3 regions of the Blautia sp. AM42-2 genome follow, and region 1 is predicted to be linked to each of the others. Evidence: predicted binding sites of a transcription regulator. Region 1 holds the regulator's gene; each other region holds the start of a gene.
What was found. Region 1 encodes Rex, which represses fermentation and respiration genes when NADH is low (regulators of the CRP and FNR family bind a similar motif). Its sites were predicted from a motif close to ATTGTTAANTANTTAACAAT; they were not measured.
Positions count from the first base shown of each region.

Region 2: DW915_RS02920 (iron-sulfur cluster assembly scaffold protein) is a predicted target of Rex. The motif match lies at 4,118-4,137, and genes of this name have one in related genera.
Region 3: fucO (lactaldehyde reductase) is a predicted target of Rex. The motif match lies at 2,771-2,790, and genes of this name have one in related genera.

Region 1 is NZ_QUIM01000001.1:375,440-380,670, reverse strand. It holds gene DW915_RS16235 (hypothetical protein) at 1-25, opposite strand, end outside; gene DW915_RS01810 (NAD(P)H-hydrate dehydratase) at 89-1,597, opposite strand; gene DW915_RS01805 (redox-sensing transcriptional repressor Rex) at 1,687-2,343, opposite strand; gene DW915_RS01800 (ABC-F family ATP-binding cassette domain-containing protein) at 2,498-4,423, shown strand; gene DW915_RS01795 (NADP-dependent isocitrate dehydrogenase) at 4,523-5,231, opposite strand, start outside.
Region 2 is NZ_QUIM01000001.1:626,204-631,434, reverse strand. It holds gene argH (argininosuccinate lyase) at 1-649, shown strand, start outside; gene asd (aspartate-semialdehyde dehydrogenase) at 737-1,822, shown strand; gene DW915_RS02925 (GGGtGRT protein) at 2,270-3,280, opposite strand; gene DW915_RS02920 (iron-sulfur cluster assembly scaffold protein) at 3,306-3,998, opposite strand; gene DW915_RS02915 (acyltransferase) at 4,216-4,887, opposite strand; gene DW915_RS02910 (DNA topoisomerase) at 4,936-5,231, opposite strand, start outside.
Region 3 is NZ_QUIM01000016.1:17,035-22,265, forward strand. It holds gene DW915_RS14080 (hypothetical protein) at 1-584, shown strand, start outside; gene codB (cytosine permease) at 651-1,895, shown strand; gene DW915_RS14090 (TetR/AcrR family transcriptional regulator C-terminal domain-containing protein) at 2,032-2,613, shown strand; gene DW915_RS16605 (DUF6783 domain-containing protein) at 2,617-2,724, shown strand; gene fucO (lactaldehyde reductase) at 2,835-3,983, shown strand; gene tig (trigger factor) at 4,222-5,231, opposite strand, start outside.

The DNA of each region.
Region 1 (5,231 bases):
TTCCGGAGGTATTCACAAATTTCATCCGGCACTTCAAAAAAGTCCGCCCGGAGTCCTTTTGGGAACCCGTGATTCTGATCTGCTTTGCTCAGATTGACTGCAATCCTCTGATAATCTCGGATGCTGTTACATAGGAAGCACTGCTTTTTTCTTCCGCAGCCTCTCCCGCCTTTCCATGCGCATATGCCGCCAGTGCCGCTGTTTTGGCAAGGCTGATTTTTTTCTCATTTTTTTCACACTGACGTTTTGCTGCAAAGGCGCCTGTGATTCCCGCGAGCACATCGCCGCTTCCCGCCGTCGCAAGCGCACTGCTTCCGCTTGTGTTTATGTAATACTGCTCACGCCCTTCCTCTGCTGTCACGGTTACGGAATCCTTTCGTACACAGCAGGCCTGGTATTTTTCGGCTGCCCTTCCGGCGCTTCCTGCCGGGTCACGCTGGCATTCTGCAATAGTCATGTGCAGCAGCCGTGCAAGCTCTCCTACATGAGGCGTTAAAATTTTTTCTGCCCGATAGCCCGAAAGAATCTCTGCATCTTCTGCAATCAGGTTCAGCGCATCTGCATCCAGAACAAGAGGAACTTCTGTGTGCTGCACCGTAAAAACGAGCAGTTCTTTTGCCGTCCGGCTTTTGGAAAGTCCCGGTCCCGCAACAACAGCGTCCGCCCAGGCGAGATCCTGCAGCAGGGCTTCTTCCGGAAGCGGCTCATCCTCCTTCCAGAAATCCGCCATTGCTTCCGGCAGGGCACAGAAAAGCGGCGTACGGTTTCTTTCCTCTGTCACAACCTTTACCATGCCGGCACCGGATGCAAGGACTGCCCTGGCACACAAAACAGCGGCTCCGCACATGGCACCGGAACCGGCAAGTACCAGCACCTTTCCGAAGGTTCCCTTATTTCCCATCGGCGTGCGGGTAAGAAACCGGTCCAGATCTTCTTTTTCCACTGAACCGTACCAGGGCGTCTCCTCTTCTCCTGCATCAAAGCCGATTCCAATATCACGGACCAGGACCTCTCCGGCATATCGTTTTCCGGGATCAAAAAGAAGCCCTGGCTTTGCACAGGCAAATGTCACCGTGGCTCTGGCTTTCACCGCCGCATCAAGGACCTCTCCGGTATCCGTGTGGATCCCCGAAGGGATGTCCACGGCAAGAACAGGAACACCGCTTGCGCAGATTGCTTCCACTGCCCTCCGGTACTCCCCTGCCAGCGGACGGGATACGCCAATTCCAAAGATGGCATCTATGATAACAGTATATTCCCGGAAATCCGGATTCTTAACCTCACGGACCCCATAATTTTCCGCAATTTTCTTCTGTACTCTCATGCCTTCACTGTATTTTTCCGGATTTCCAAGACAGAACAGTTCCGCATCCACCCCTTTCGTCTTTAAAATCCGTGCAATTGCCGCACCGTCCCCGCCATTATTTCCGGGACCGCACACAGCAAGGACTTTTCCTGTATTCCATGTTCCACTTTGAAGCTCCTCCACGCAGGACAGCGCCGCGCGCTCCATCAGTACCAGGGACGGTACCCCCATGGTTTCGATCGTATTGCGGTCTGCCTGCTTCATCTGTGCTGCTGTAAGAATCCGTTTCATCGCTTTTCCTCCTTTTCCTGCCTTATCCGGAAAGTGAACAGAAAAAGTCTCCGGTTTCCCGAAGACTCTCCTGCTTTTGTTTTGGTTTCTTAATTGTTCTTTGGATGCTCCGCCTCATATCTGGTCAGATTGTAGGAGAGACGCATCAGACTTTCGGAAAGATGGACGTTCTCGACGATCACATCTTTCGGAAGTTTTAAGTTTAGATCGGTATGTGCAAAATTCCAGATTGCTTTTACACCGTTATCCACGAGAATCTCTGCCATCTCTACCGCTTTTGCTTTTGGCAGTGTCAAAGCCGCAATCTCCACATGGTGTTCCTTGATAAATTCCGGAAGCTCGTCCGCCATGCGGATTTCAATTCCGCGCACGGAGATTCCTTTTAATACCGGGTTGACGTCAAAAATACCGACCGTTTTGAATCCGCTTCTTTCAAAGGCCGCATAATTGGCAAGCGCCTGTCCCAGATTTCCGGCTCCGACAAAAATCATATTGTGGACTCTGTCCAGACCTAAGATTTTTCCAATCTCGCTGTACAGATACCGCACGTTATAACCATACCCCTGCTGGCCGAAGCCGCCGAAATTATTTAAGTCCTGGCGAATCTGGGAAGCTGTCACTTTCATCCGCTCGCTCAGCTCACCGGAAGAGATCCGTTCTACTCCGTCCTCCAGCAATTCGCCCAGGTAACGATAATATCTAGGAAGTCTTTTGATAACTGCCCGCGAAATTCCTTTTTCTTCCAAGATAAATTCCTCCTTATTTACACCTGCATATATTCATATTATATATGGTTGATAGAAAATTGTCAAAGATTTCTTGAAATTTTGTGTATTACTCTCTATAATAAGGATGGTGTATTATGTCAAAATACAGAAATATGTTATCTGGAGGAACCACATGATTCTTGCATGTCAGAATATCTCGAAAGCATTCGGGACAACGGAAATTATCAAAAATGCATCTTTTCATATAGAAGAACGCGAAAAAGCCGCACTGGTCGGCATCAACGGTGCCGGAAAATCGACGCTGTTAAAAATCATCATCGGCGAAATGAGGGCCGATGAGGGAGAGGTCATCCTCTCCAAAGGAAAGACGATGGGCTATCTCGCCCAGCATCAGGATCTGACCGGACACCTTTCCATTTACCAGGAAGTGCTGACCGCGAAACAGAATCTGATCGATATGGAGGAACGCCTCCGTCAGATGGAAAGTGATATGAAGACAAAATCCGGTGCAGCGCTGGATGAACTTCTTTCCACCTATACCCGCCTCTCCCATACCTTTGAACTGGAAAACGGATACGCGTACCGCAGTGAAGTCGTCGGTGTTTTAAAAGGTCTTGGCTTTTCCGAGAGCGATTTTGAAAAACAGGTGGACTCCCTCTCCGGCGGTCAGAAGACCCGCGTGGCACTTGGTAAACTGCTGCTCACCAAACCGGACATCATTCTGCTCGACGAGCCGACCAACCACCTCGATATGGACTCGATCTCCTGGCTCGAAACGTATCTTTTAAATTACAGCGGAGCCGTCCTGATCGTCTCCCATGACCGTTACTTTCTCGACCGCGTTGTCACAAAAGTCGTTGAAGTGGACAATAAAAAAGTAACAACTTTTGAGGGAAACTATACCGCCTACAGTCAGAAAAAAGCAATGCTCCGCGAGGCCGCTTACCATGCCTGGGTCAACCAGCAGCAGGAAATCCACCATCAGGAGGAAGTCATCGCAAAGCTGAAATCCTTCAACCGGGAAAAATCCATCAAGCGTGCCGAGAGCCGTGAAAAGATGCTGGACAAAATGGATGTTCTCGAAAAACCGACGGAAGTACGCTCCGATATGCGGATCCGTCTGGAGCCGCGCATCACAAGCGGAAACGATGTGCTGACTGTCGAGCATCTCTCCAAAGCCTTCCCGGGACAGACGCTTTTCCAGGATCTGAATTTCGAAATCAAGCGCGGGGAGCGCGTCGCAATCATCGGAAACAACGGAACGGGAAAAACGACGATCTTAAAGATCTTAAACGAAGTCATCCGACCGGATGCCGGCTCTTTTACACTTGGAAGCCGTGTACAGATCGGTTACTACGATCAGGAGCATCAGGTACTCCACATGGAAAAGACCATTTTCCAGGAGATTTCCGACGCGTATCCGTATCTGACAAACACCGAAATCCGAAATGTGCTGGCCGCCTTCCTGTTTACAAACGACGATGTCTTCCAACCGATTCATACCTTGAGCGGCGGTGAGCGCGGACGAATTTCTCTTGCCAAGCTGATGCTCTCGAACGCCAACTTCCTGATCCTCGACGAGCCGACCAACCACCTCGATATCGTATCAAAGGAGATTCTGGAAAACGCGCTGAAGGATTACACTGGAACGGTACTGTACGTTTCCCACGACCGTTACTTTATCAATCAGACTGCAACCCGGATTCTGGAGCTGACGGGACAGACACTCGTCAACTATATCGGAAATTACGATTACTATCTGGAGAAAAAAGAAGAGCTGACCCGCATCTATGCTCCTGCTGCCGATGCCGCCGCTCCGGAAGAAACAGCGGCTCCTTCCGAAGCCTCCTCCACAAAGCTGGACTGGAAAGCGCAGAAAGAAGAACAGGCACGTCTCCGCAAGAAAGAGAACGAGCTGAAAAAGACGGAGAAACGAATTGAAGAGCTTGAGACACGCGATTCGGAAATTGATGAGGAAATGTCGAAACCGGAAGTCGCAACGAATGTGGCAGAGTGTGTGAAATTAAGCAAAGAGAAAGCAGAGATTGCCGCGGAACTCGAAGAGCTGTATGAAAAATGGGAAGAGCTTGCCGAGTAGGCCTGGTTTTCCCCGGAAAAATTCAAAACAGAAAAAGCCGGTCCGGCGCATCCCTTTTTGCGGGAATGCCGGATCGGCTTTCTTTTTTGCTTCGTTTAATTATTTCTCCAGCTCCTCGCGGATGGCCAGGATGAAATCACGGCTGTTTAATACGGTCGGATTTTCCATGGTGGTGATCAGCGCAAGGTCTTTTGTCATTTTTCCGCTCTCGATCGTTGCGATCGTTGCTTTTTCCAGACGGTCTGCAAATGCGGAAAGTTCTGCGTTTCCATCCATTTCCCCGCGTTTTCTGAGTGCGCCGGTCCATGCAAAAATGGTGGCCACGGAGTTGGTGGATGTCTCCTCACCTTTTAAGTGACGGTAATAGTGGCGCTGTACGGTTCCGTGCGCAGCCTCGTACTCGTAATATCCGTGCGGGGATACGAGAACAGAAGTCATCATCGCAAGGGAACCGAAGGCGGAGGATACCATGTCGCTCATGACATCGCCGTCGTAGTTCTTGCAGGCCCAGATAAAGCCGCCCTCTGCTTTCATGATGCGGGCAACGGCGTCGTCGATCAGAGTGTAGAAGTAGGTAATGCCTGCTTCTGCAAATTTCTCTTTGTACTCTGCATCGAAGATCTCCTGGAAGATATCCTTGAAGCGGTGATCATACTTCTTGGAAATCGTATCCTTGCTTGCAAACCACAGATCCTGTTTCGTGGACAGTGCGTACTCGAAACAGCTTCTCGCAAAGCTTTCTATGGAGTTATCCAGATTGTGCATGCCCTGAATGACACCGGCGCCGGTGAAGTTGTGGATCAGCTCT
Region 2 (5,231 bases), 250 kb from region 1:
GATTATGATGCATCTTTCCCGCTTCTCCGAGGAGATCATCATCTGGAATACCAATGAGTATCAGTTTGTGGACATCGACGACGCATACAGCACCGGAAGCAGTATCATGCCGCAGAAAAAGAATCCGGATATCGCAGAGCTTGTTCGAGGAAAAACAGGCCGCGTTTACGCAGCTCTGATGTCAATGCTCACCACTATGAAGGGAATCCCGCTGGCGTACAACAAAGATATGCAGGAGGATAAAGAGCTGACCTTCGATGCCATCGACACCGTAAAAGGCTGCCTGGCTCTGTTCAATGGCATGCTTTCTACCATGCGCTTCAAAAAAGACCGCATGGAGAACAGTGCAAAGAACGGTTTCACGAATGCAACGGACGCAGCTGATTACCTTGTTGGAAAAGGCGTTCCGTTCCGCGATGCACATGGCATTGTCGGCCGTCTCGTTCTGTACTGCATTGACAAAGGAATCTCCCTTGATGATATGAAACTCGAAGAGTACAAAGCGATCAGCCCGGTCTTCGAAGATGACATTTACGATGCGATCAGCATGAAAAACTGCGTGGAGCGACGCAATACGATCGGCGCGCCGGGAGCAGATGCGATGCAGGCTGTCATCGAGCAGAATAAAAAATATTTACAGGAAAATTGAAAAAACAGTTGCAATTTTGAAAAAATTGGTATAGTATGACATGAGACGCACAAATGTACGCCACAGAAGAACAAGGAGATGAAACCAATGGAGCAGAAATTGAGAGTAGGAATTTTAGGAGCAACCGGTATGGTAGGACAGAGATTTATTTCTCTGCTGGAGAACCATCCGTGGTTTGAAGTTGTGACCCTGGCAGCAAGTCCGAGAAGTGCCGGAAAAACATATGAGGAAGCAGTCGGCGGACGCTGGAAAATGGATACTCCAATGCCGGAAGCAGTGAAAAAGCTCGTTGTGATGAATGTAAATGATGTAGAGCATGTGGCATCTACCGTAGATTTTGTATTTTCCGCTGTTGATATGTCGAAAGATGAGATCAAAGCGATTGAAGAAGCATATGCAAAGACCGAGACACCGGTTGTTTCCAACAACAGCGCACACCGCTGGACACCGGATGTGCCAATGGTAGTGCCGGAAATCAACCCGGAACATTTCGATGTCATCGAGTTCCAGAAAAAACGTCTGGGCACCAAGAGAGGATTTATTGCGGTAAAACCGAACTGCTCCATCCAGAGTTATGCGCCGGTTTTAACTGCATGGAAAGAGTTTGAGCCGTATGAGGTTGTTGCAACCACATATCAGGCAATTTCCGGAGCAGGAAAAACCTTCAAAGACTGGCCGGAGATGGAAGGCAACATCATCCCGTTTATCGGCGGCGAGGAAGAGAAGAGCGAGCAGGAGCCGCTTCGTATCTGGGGTAAAATCGAGAACGGCGTGATCGTAAAAGCAACCGAGCCGAAGATCACCTGCCAGTGCATCCGTGTACCGGTATTAAACGGACACACCGCAGCTGTTTTCGTTAAATTCCGCAAGAAACCAACGAAAGAGCAGCTCATCGAGAAACTGGAGAACTTCAAAGGCCTTCCGCAGGAACTGAACCTCCCAAGCGCACCGAAACAGTTCATCCGCTACATGACCGAGGATAACCGTCCGCAGGTAACCCTGGATGTCAACTACGAGAACGGCATGGGAATCAACGTAGGCCGCTTAAGAGAAGACACCATCTACGACTGGAAATTCGTAGGCCTCTCCCACAACACTGTCCGCGGCGCAGCCGGCGGAGCTGTACTGTGTGCGGAGACACTTGTTGCTAAGAAATATATCAGCGCGAAATAAGAATTATAAATATGTGAAAAGAAACGCTTGTTGTCCCAGGGCAACCCAGTTGATCCGCAAAAGGGCAAAGTCACTGATCCTCTAGCCGTTCGCTAACAGATCACCGACCGCCCCTTACCCCGATCATCAGCCCGGACACAAGCCGGAGTAATTGAAAAACAACAAAATGAAGACCTTGTAACCATAGAAATGTGGTTATGAGGTCTTTTTTTACGTTAAATATCTACGAGAACCGGAGGAAAAATGTATGATAAGGAAACCGGAGAAGATCTGTCGGAGAATTATAGCAACTATTTAGGCGCTCAGATCGGATATTCCAGTGATGAGATAACCACGATACACTCATATACATTTTCAGAAATATACAAAAAAGAAGCGCCATACGGAAAATCCCGCGGCGCTTCTTTTCTGCTCAAATAATTCTATTTACGCAAGTATTGGCTAACTTTAGAATTTGCCAGCTTTTGCTGCCTCTTCAACAGCTACAGCAACAGCAACAGTCATACCAACCATCGGGTTGTTTCCTGCGCCGATCAGACCCATCATCTCTACGTGAGCCGGTACAGAAGAAGAACCTGCAAACTGAGCGTCAGAATGCATACGTCCCATTGTATCGGTCATACCGTAGGAAGCAGGACCTGCTGCCATGTTGTCCGGGTGAAGAGTACGTCCTGTACCACCGCCGGAAGCAACGGAGAAGTATTTCTTGCCAGCTTCGATACGCTCTTTTTTGTAGGTACCTGCAACTGGATGCTGGAAACGAGTCGGGTTGGTGGAGTTTCCGGTGATGGAAACGTCAACGTTCTCTTTCCACATGATAGCAACACCTTCGCGAACATCGTTAGCGCCGTAGCAGTTAACTTTCGCACGCGGGCCGTTGGAGTATGCTTTTCTGTATACTTCTTTCAGCTCGCCGGTGTAGTAGTCATACTCGGTCTCTACATAAGTAAAGCCGTTGATACGTGCGATGATCTGAGCAGCGTCTTTTCCAAGACCGTTCAGGATAACACGCAGAGGTTTCTGACGTACTTTGTTTGCTTTCTCAGCGATACCGATAGCACCCTCAGCAGCTGCGAAGGACTCATGTCCAGCCAGGAATGCGAAGCACTCGGTGTCCTCTTCCAGAAGCATTTTGCCAAGGTTACCATGGCCAAGACCAACTTTACGCTGATCTGCTACAGAACCCGGGATACAGAAGGACTGAAGTCCCTCACCGATAGCTGCTGCAGCTTCAGAAGCTTTACGACATCCTTTTTTGATTGCAATAGCTGCGCCTACTGTGTAAGCCCATTTTGCATTCTCGAAGCAGATTGGCTGAATGCCTTCGATCATTTTGTATACGTCGAGACCAGCGGCTTTTGTAACTTCTGCTGCTTCTTCGATCGAGTTGATTCCGTACTCAGCGAGCTTAGCCAGAATCTGTTTCTCTCTTCTTTCATATGATTCAAATAAAGCCATTTTCCTATCCTCCTAAATTATCTGATTACTCTTTTCTCGGGTCAACGATCTTAACAGCATCAGCAACACGTCCGTACTGTCCGCTTGCTTTCTCGAATGCTGTGTTTGCATCATCGCCGGCTTTGATGAAGTCCATCATCTTTCCGAAGTTGATGAATTTGTAACCGATAATCTCGTCATCCTCATCCAGTGCGATACCTGTTACATAACCGTCGGTCATTTCAAGGTAACGAGGTCCTTTTGCAAGGGTTCCGTACATAGTACCAACCTGGGAACGAAGTCCTTTACCAAGGTCTTCCAGTCCGGCACCTACAACCAGTCCGTCCTCGGAGAATGCACTCTGGCTTCTTCCGTAAACGATCTGAAGGAAGAGTTCTCTCATTGCAGTATTGATGGCATCACACACAAGGTCAGTATTCAGAGCCTCAAGGATGGTAAGTCCCGGAAGAATCTCAGATGCCATAGCTGCAGAATGAGTCATTCCTGAACATCCGATGGTCTCAACGAGAGCTTCCTGGATAACGCCCTCTTTTACGTTCAGAGTCAGTTTGCAGGTACCCTGCTGCGGTGCGCACCAGCCAATACCGTGAGTGAATCCGGAAATGTCTTTGATCTCTTTTGCTTTTACCCATTTTGCTTCCTCCGGAATCGGAGCTGCACCGTGATGCACGCCCTGGGTAACCGGACACATCATTTCTACTTCGTGTGAATAAGTCATTGTTAAACTCCTTTCAAATATGTACTTATTTGAGCTTTTGTCTTTCGAACGGACCGTTTCCAGCCTGTTCACAGACCTATGGTTATTGTCTCACAAAATTGGCCATTCGTCCAGCCTATTTTGATAAAAAATTGCAAAGACCGCCGAAAAACGATAAAATTTCCGGCGGTCTTTGCAAACGATCTGTTTGATTTTCTTGCGATAAAACAAAATATTTTTAATTATCAGATTTTTTGATAATTTCCTTCGCATTTTTAAAGATATGACCCGACGGGATCACACCGCGGACGCAGGATAGCGGGTAAATGTTGGAATTTCTTCCGACAACGGTTCCCGGATTCAGCACGCTGTTGCAGCCGACCTCAACCTCATCGCCGAGCATCGCACCGAATTTTTTCAGTCCGGTTTCGATCTGCTCATCGGCGCTTTTGACAACGACAAGCTTCTTGTCGGATTTTACATTGGAAGTAATGGAACCGGCACCCATGTGCGCTTTGTAGCCAAGAACAGAGTCACCGACGTAATTGTAGTGCGGAACCTGTACTTTATTAAAGAGAATGACATTTTTCAGCTCGGTGGAGTTACCAACGACAGCGCCCTCGCCGACGATGGCATTTCCGCGGATAAAAGCACACTGGCGGATCTCCGCGCCTTTTCCGATGATGCATGGGCCGCTGATGGAAGCGGTCGGTGCGATACTGGCATCTTTTGCGATCCAGATATTTTCACCGCGTTTTTCGTATTCTGCCGGATCAAGCGTCTCACCGAGTTCAAGAATAAAGTCCTTGATGAGCGGAAGCACTTCCCATGGATACGTTTTGCCTTCAAAGATTTTTGCGGCAATGGTCTGGGTTAAATCATAAAGTTCAGAAATGGTTGCATCTTTCATGAGTGATTCATCCTTTCTTTTTTCTGTTCCTGTTTATCTTACCACATTTCAGGTGTTCTGTGCGGTCTTTTTTCTGTTCGAAGAAGACTTTGCAGAAGAGCTTCTTGAAGACGTGCTTTTTCCGGCACCGGAACGTGTGGAAGAGGCTTTTTTATAGTACGGCGCAGACGCATCAAAACTGCTCTTTAACTGGAACTGGTTCCGCATCTGCTTTACATTCACGGTGTGGCGTGTTACAAAGTTTTCCAGTTTTCCCATATATTCCTCAGAGGTAATGGATCCCTCCGCCACATAGGTGAGTCCCTTTTCCCAGCTTGCTGTCAGCTCCGGGTTCAGAAGCGGGC
Region 3 (5,231 bases), on a different contig from region 1:
GTAACATTATCATCTTTACGATCGGCGGCACAACCGGAATCAAAATCCTGGAACGTCTCACAAAAGAAATCCGCGAGTTCTGGCCGGAGTTTGAAGGCTTTATCACCGTATATTACGAAGGAATCTTCAGCACCTATCAGGACAAGGGCGTATCCGGAATCAATCTGCCGGATGTCGATTTCTACTGGAAAGACGGTATCATTGCACCGGAGTTCCGAAGAGAAACGCTTTCCATGCGCGATCCGCTGTTTGAAAAATGCATCATCTACGATGGCGGTGCAAGACGCTATGAAATCCACGAGCACGTCGAGGAGGTTCTCGATTTCTGGAATAAAATGCTGGAGAGGGCCGACCGGATCGACTTTACCAGACTGCTCGAGGAGAAGCTCGGCTGCCCGCTTGGCGCATCCTACGAAGAGTGGATTCACATCAATCACTACGAAGAAATCGATGAACGCGTGGCCAAATGGCTGTACCGCCAGGAAAAAGGTTACATTGCAAGCCTTGGCGATGCTACCCTGAAAGAAATTGCGGCTGAACGAATTGAAGAGTTTACCGCAGCACTTCGCAAATACATGCTGTAACAAAAAACCATTTCTTACGGTTCGCTGAATTTCGGCGAACCGTAATCACAGTTTTCAGGAGATATTATGGAAAAAGAAAAGAAAGTAAAAGATGTTGACTTCGCGGACAGCGCAGTTCCGGCTTCTGCCCGGAAAAATGTAGTAACTATGTTTATGATCATGCTTGGCTTCACCTTCTTCTCGGCAAGCATGTGGGTCGGCCAGCAGCTCGCTGACGGCCTCGATTTCTGGGGCTTTTTGGGATCACTGATCCTTGGTGGAATCATTCTTGGTATTTATACCGGTCTGCTCGGCTACGTCGGTGCAAAAACCGGTCTGTCACTTGATCTTTTGTCCCAGAGAGCCTTTGGCGAAAAAGGTTCCTATCTGCCGTCAGCCATGACCAGCTTTACGCAGATCGGATGGTTTGGTGTCGGTCTTGCCATGTTTGCAATTCCGGTTTCCAAGGAGCTGCTCGGTGGAAGCACTGCGGCACAGTGGGGACTTGTTATTCTTGCCGGCGTCTGCATGACCGCCTCTGCCTATTTTGGTATTGAATCTCTGACCATCGTCAGCTATATCGCTGTACCAAGTGTTGCCATTCTCGGAACGATCGCCATGGTCATGGCCGTAATGAGAGGCGACGGAACGATCATCGATCAGTTTGCCAAATCCAGCGGATCTCTGACTATCATCGGCGGTGCCGGTCTTGTCATCGGCTCCTTCGTTTCCGGCGGAACCGCAACCCCGAACTTCGCACGTTTTGCAAAGGACGGAAAAGCGGGTGCCATCACCACGGTTGTGGCCTTCTTCATCGGAAACTCCCTGATGTTCTTCTTCGGTGCCGTTTCCTCGATCTTTGTCGGCGGAAACGATATCTTCGAGGTTATGGTCCGCCTGAACCTGTTCTACCTGGCTGTTCTCGTTCTCGGTCTTAATATCTGGACTACAAACGACAACGCTCTGTATACCGCAGGTCTTGGTCTTGCCAACATCTTCCATCAGAGGAAAAAACCGATGGTTCTCCTTTCCGGTATCATCGGAACGGTTGCCTCCGTATGGCTGTACTACAACTTCTGCGGCTGGCTCAACATTCTGAATTGTACCCTGCCGCCGGTCGGCATGATTCTGGTGCTCGCCTACTTCATGAACAAAAAGGACTTTGAAACCGATCAGCCGAAGCTTAAAACCGTAGACTGGTTTGCGGTTGCCGGTGTCATTCTCGGTGCCATTGTTGCGAACCTCTTACACTGGGGCATCGCTTCCATCAACGGCATGGTTGTTGCCGCTGTATGCTACTGTGTCGGACAGGCCGTAAACAAAAGAAAATGAGCAAAATCGTCCTGAATATGTTCCTGTATCTTATCTCCGGAACATGTTCAGGGCTTTTTATTTTTTCGGATTCGCGTTATAATATATGCATAACTCTGCATAGTTACAATTTTCGAAGCGAAAGGAAACTGCCCGGATGATCCATTCCACCGTATCTGCTCCCAAAGGAGAAAAAACAAAATACCGTCTTGCCGAATCCATGAAGGAGTGCATGAAATCAACCCCTGTCGAAGAGATCACCGTGCGCCAGATCTGTGAAATCTGTGGTGTTACCCGCCAGACCTTCTACCGCAATTTTCTCGACAAATACGATCTGATCAACTGGTATTTTGATAAATTACTGACAAAATCCTTCGAACATATGGGTCGCGGAACGACCGTTTTTGACAGTCTGGAAAAGAAATTTACCTATATTCAGAAAGAAAAAGCTTTTTTCGCCGCTGCCTTCCGCTACGACAAGCAGAATTCTCTGCGTGAGCACGATTTCGATCTGATTCTCGCGTTCTACGAAAATCTGATTCACGAAAAAAGCGGCAGTCCGGTTTCACCGGAAATACATTTTCTTCTCGAAATGTACTGTCAGGGTTCCATCACCATGACCGTAAAATGGGTGCTTACCAGCATGGATCTGACACCTTCCGAGTTTGCCGCTCTTCTCGTCCGGGCAATGCCGGAAGACTTAAAAAAACTGTTCCGAAATCTGCAGCTGCTCTCTTAGAGCGTGTCAAAGTGGGACTTGCAGATTGCGGAAATGGTTTTTCAGACACGCTCTGGTTATTTTTCACAAATTTTGTTCTGTTGTTTTTGTCACAATGGCGATTTTTTTTAAAGTGTTACACTTCGCCTCTTCTGTCACTTTCTTTTTCCCTTCCGGATTTGTTAATATAATAACAAGTTCAGTAAAACTATTTATTCATTTTAGAAGGGAGTTTTTCAATCATGGCAAATCGTATTAATTTAAATGCAACCTCTTATCACGGAGCAGGCGCTATTGCCGAAATCGCAAATGAAGCAAAGGCACACGGCTTCAAGAAAGCTTTCGTATGCTCTGACCCGGATCTGATTAAATTCAACGTTACTTCCAAAGTAACCGATATTCTGACCGCAAACGGACTCGACTATGAGCTTTACAGCGATATCAAGCCAAACCCGACCATCGAAAACGTAAAACACGGCGTAGAAGCTTTCAAGGCATCCGGCGCTGACTATCTGATCGCCATCGGCGGCGGCTCTTCTATGGATACCTCCAAAGCCATCGGTATCATCATCGCAAACCCGGAGTTTGAGGATGTCAGAAGCCTTGAGGGCACCGCACCGACCAAAAATCCGTGCGTACCGATCATCGCCGTTCCGACTACAGCCGGTACTGCTGCAGAGGTTACCATCAACTACGTTATCACCGATGTAGAGAGAAAACGTAAATTCGTATGCGTTGACCCGCACGATATGCCGATCATCGCAGTTGTTGACCCGGATATGATGTCCTCCATGCCGAAAGGCCTGACCGCTTCCACCGGTATGGACGCTCTGACTCACGCAATCGAAGGCTACACCACAAAAGCTGCATGGGAAATGACTGACATGTTCCATCTGAAAGCCATCGAACTCATCTCCAAATCTCTGCGCGGTGCTGTCGCAAACACCAAAGAGGGACGCGAAGGCATGGCTCTTGGCCAGTACATCGCAGGTATGGGCTTCTCCAACGTAGGTCTTGGAATCGCTCACTCCATGGCACACACCCTTGGTGCTGTTTATGATACCCCACACGGTGTTGCATGTGCCATGATGCTTCCGATCGTTATGGAATACAACCAGGAGTGCACCGGTGAGAAATACCGCGAAATCGCACGTGCCATGGGCGTTACAGGTGTAGACGAAATGTCTCAGGAAGAGTATAGAAAAGCAGCGATTGATGCTGTTAAGAAGCTGTCCGCAGACGTTGGAATCCCATCTGTTCTCGAGGCAGTCAAAGAAGAAGATCTGCAGTTCCTTGCAGATTCCGCACACGCAGATGCCTGCGCACCGGGCAACCCGAAGGATGCAAGCGTAGAAGATCTGAAGGATCTGTTCCGCAAAATCATGGCGTAACGAACATAATTCGTTTCCCACATGCGAAGCGGATATTCACAATCCGCTTCGCTACTTGCTCATAACCAAATAACTGCTCCGCAGTTTATCAGAAGGAGCTTGCACTCCTCCTGATACAAGCAAGTCCCCACCCACTGCTTATTGCTTTTCGCAATGGAAGCAGGGGACTTACTTGATTCGGTTAAATCACCCCGGAAAACAGAAGTTTTCATCCTGTTTTCCGGGGTGATTTTTCTTTTTATTTTACTGTATTTCCGTCTGCATCCACAGTCACGGTATTGACTGTTGCATTGTCGAGAACCATATTGATCATGCGCTCCATCATGATGTTGCGCACTACCGTATCTTCCCCGTAATAGTCATTGGCTGCCTTCAGGAAATCTTCCTGCGACATATTGGCATTGGCTGCCTCGTCGTTTAAGATCTGCTGGTAATCCTGGTCATCTGTAGTCCAGCCTTCTGCCTCTTTTACGGCATCCAGAAGAAGGGCACTTTTTGCCATCGTTCCTGCATACGTTGCTTTCTCCTGATTGTAGGTTGCTCTGTCCGCATACTGCTCCAGATAGTCGTCCAGGGAAATGCCGTAATTCTGAAGATAAGTGGTATACCGTTTATCGTAATCTTCTTCGCCAAGGGTGATATAGGATTTCGGAATTTTGTGAAACGTACAGCCGTCTGCCATCTGCTGCATCGCGTCATTCTGCAGATTATTTTCCGCTGTCGTCTCATTTGCAGCCTCCAGCTCTGCGCGTTTTCCGGCACGGTATTCCTCCACAGTACTGTAATCTGTATTTTTTGCTACCCATGCATCATCGAGCTCCCATCCGTCAATGTTTTCTGCCGGGCGGGTAAACGCATTTACCGTAACGGTAAACACAACGTCTTTTCCTGCCAGATCGGTACTCTGATAGCTGTCCGGGAATTTCAGGTTCAGATCCTTTGTCTCCCCCGTTTTCATTCCAACGACACCATCTTCAAATCCATCGATGAAGGTTCCGGAACCAATCACCAGATTGTAGGAATCACTGCTTCCGCCGTCAAACTCCTTGCCGTCAACTTTTCCAACATAGGCAATATCGGCGGTGTCGCCTTTTTGTACGGTGGCATCCGGATCGTCCATGGTGACAGCTGTCTCTGCCATAATGGCCGTCTGTACGTCATCATCCGTTACCTGCTCTACTTTCTTTTCCAGTGTCAGCTTTTTGTAATCTCCAAGCGTTACACACTCTGCCGGATCAACTTCCTCAT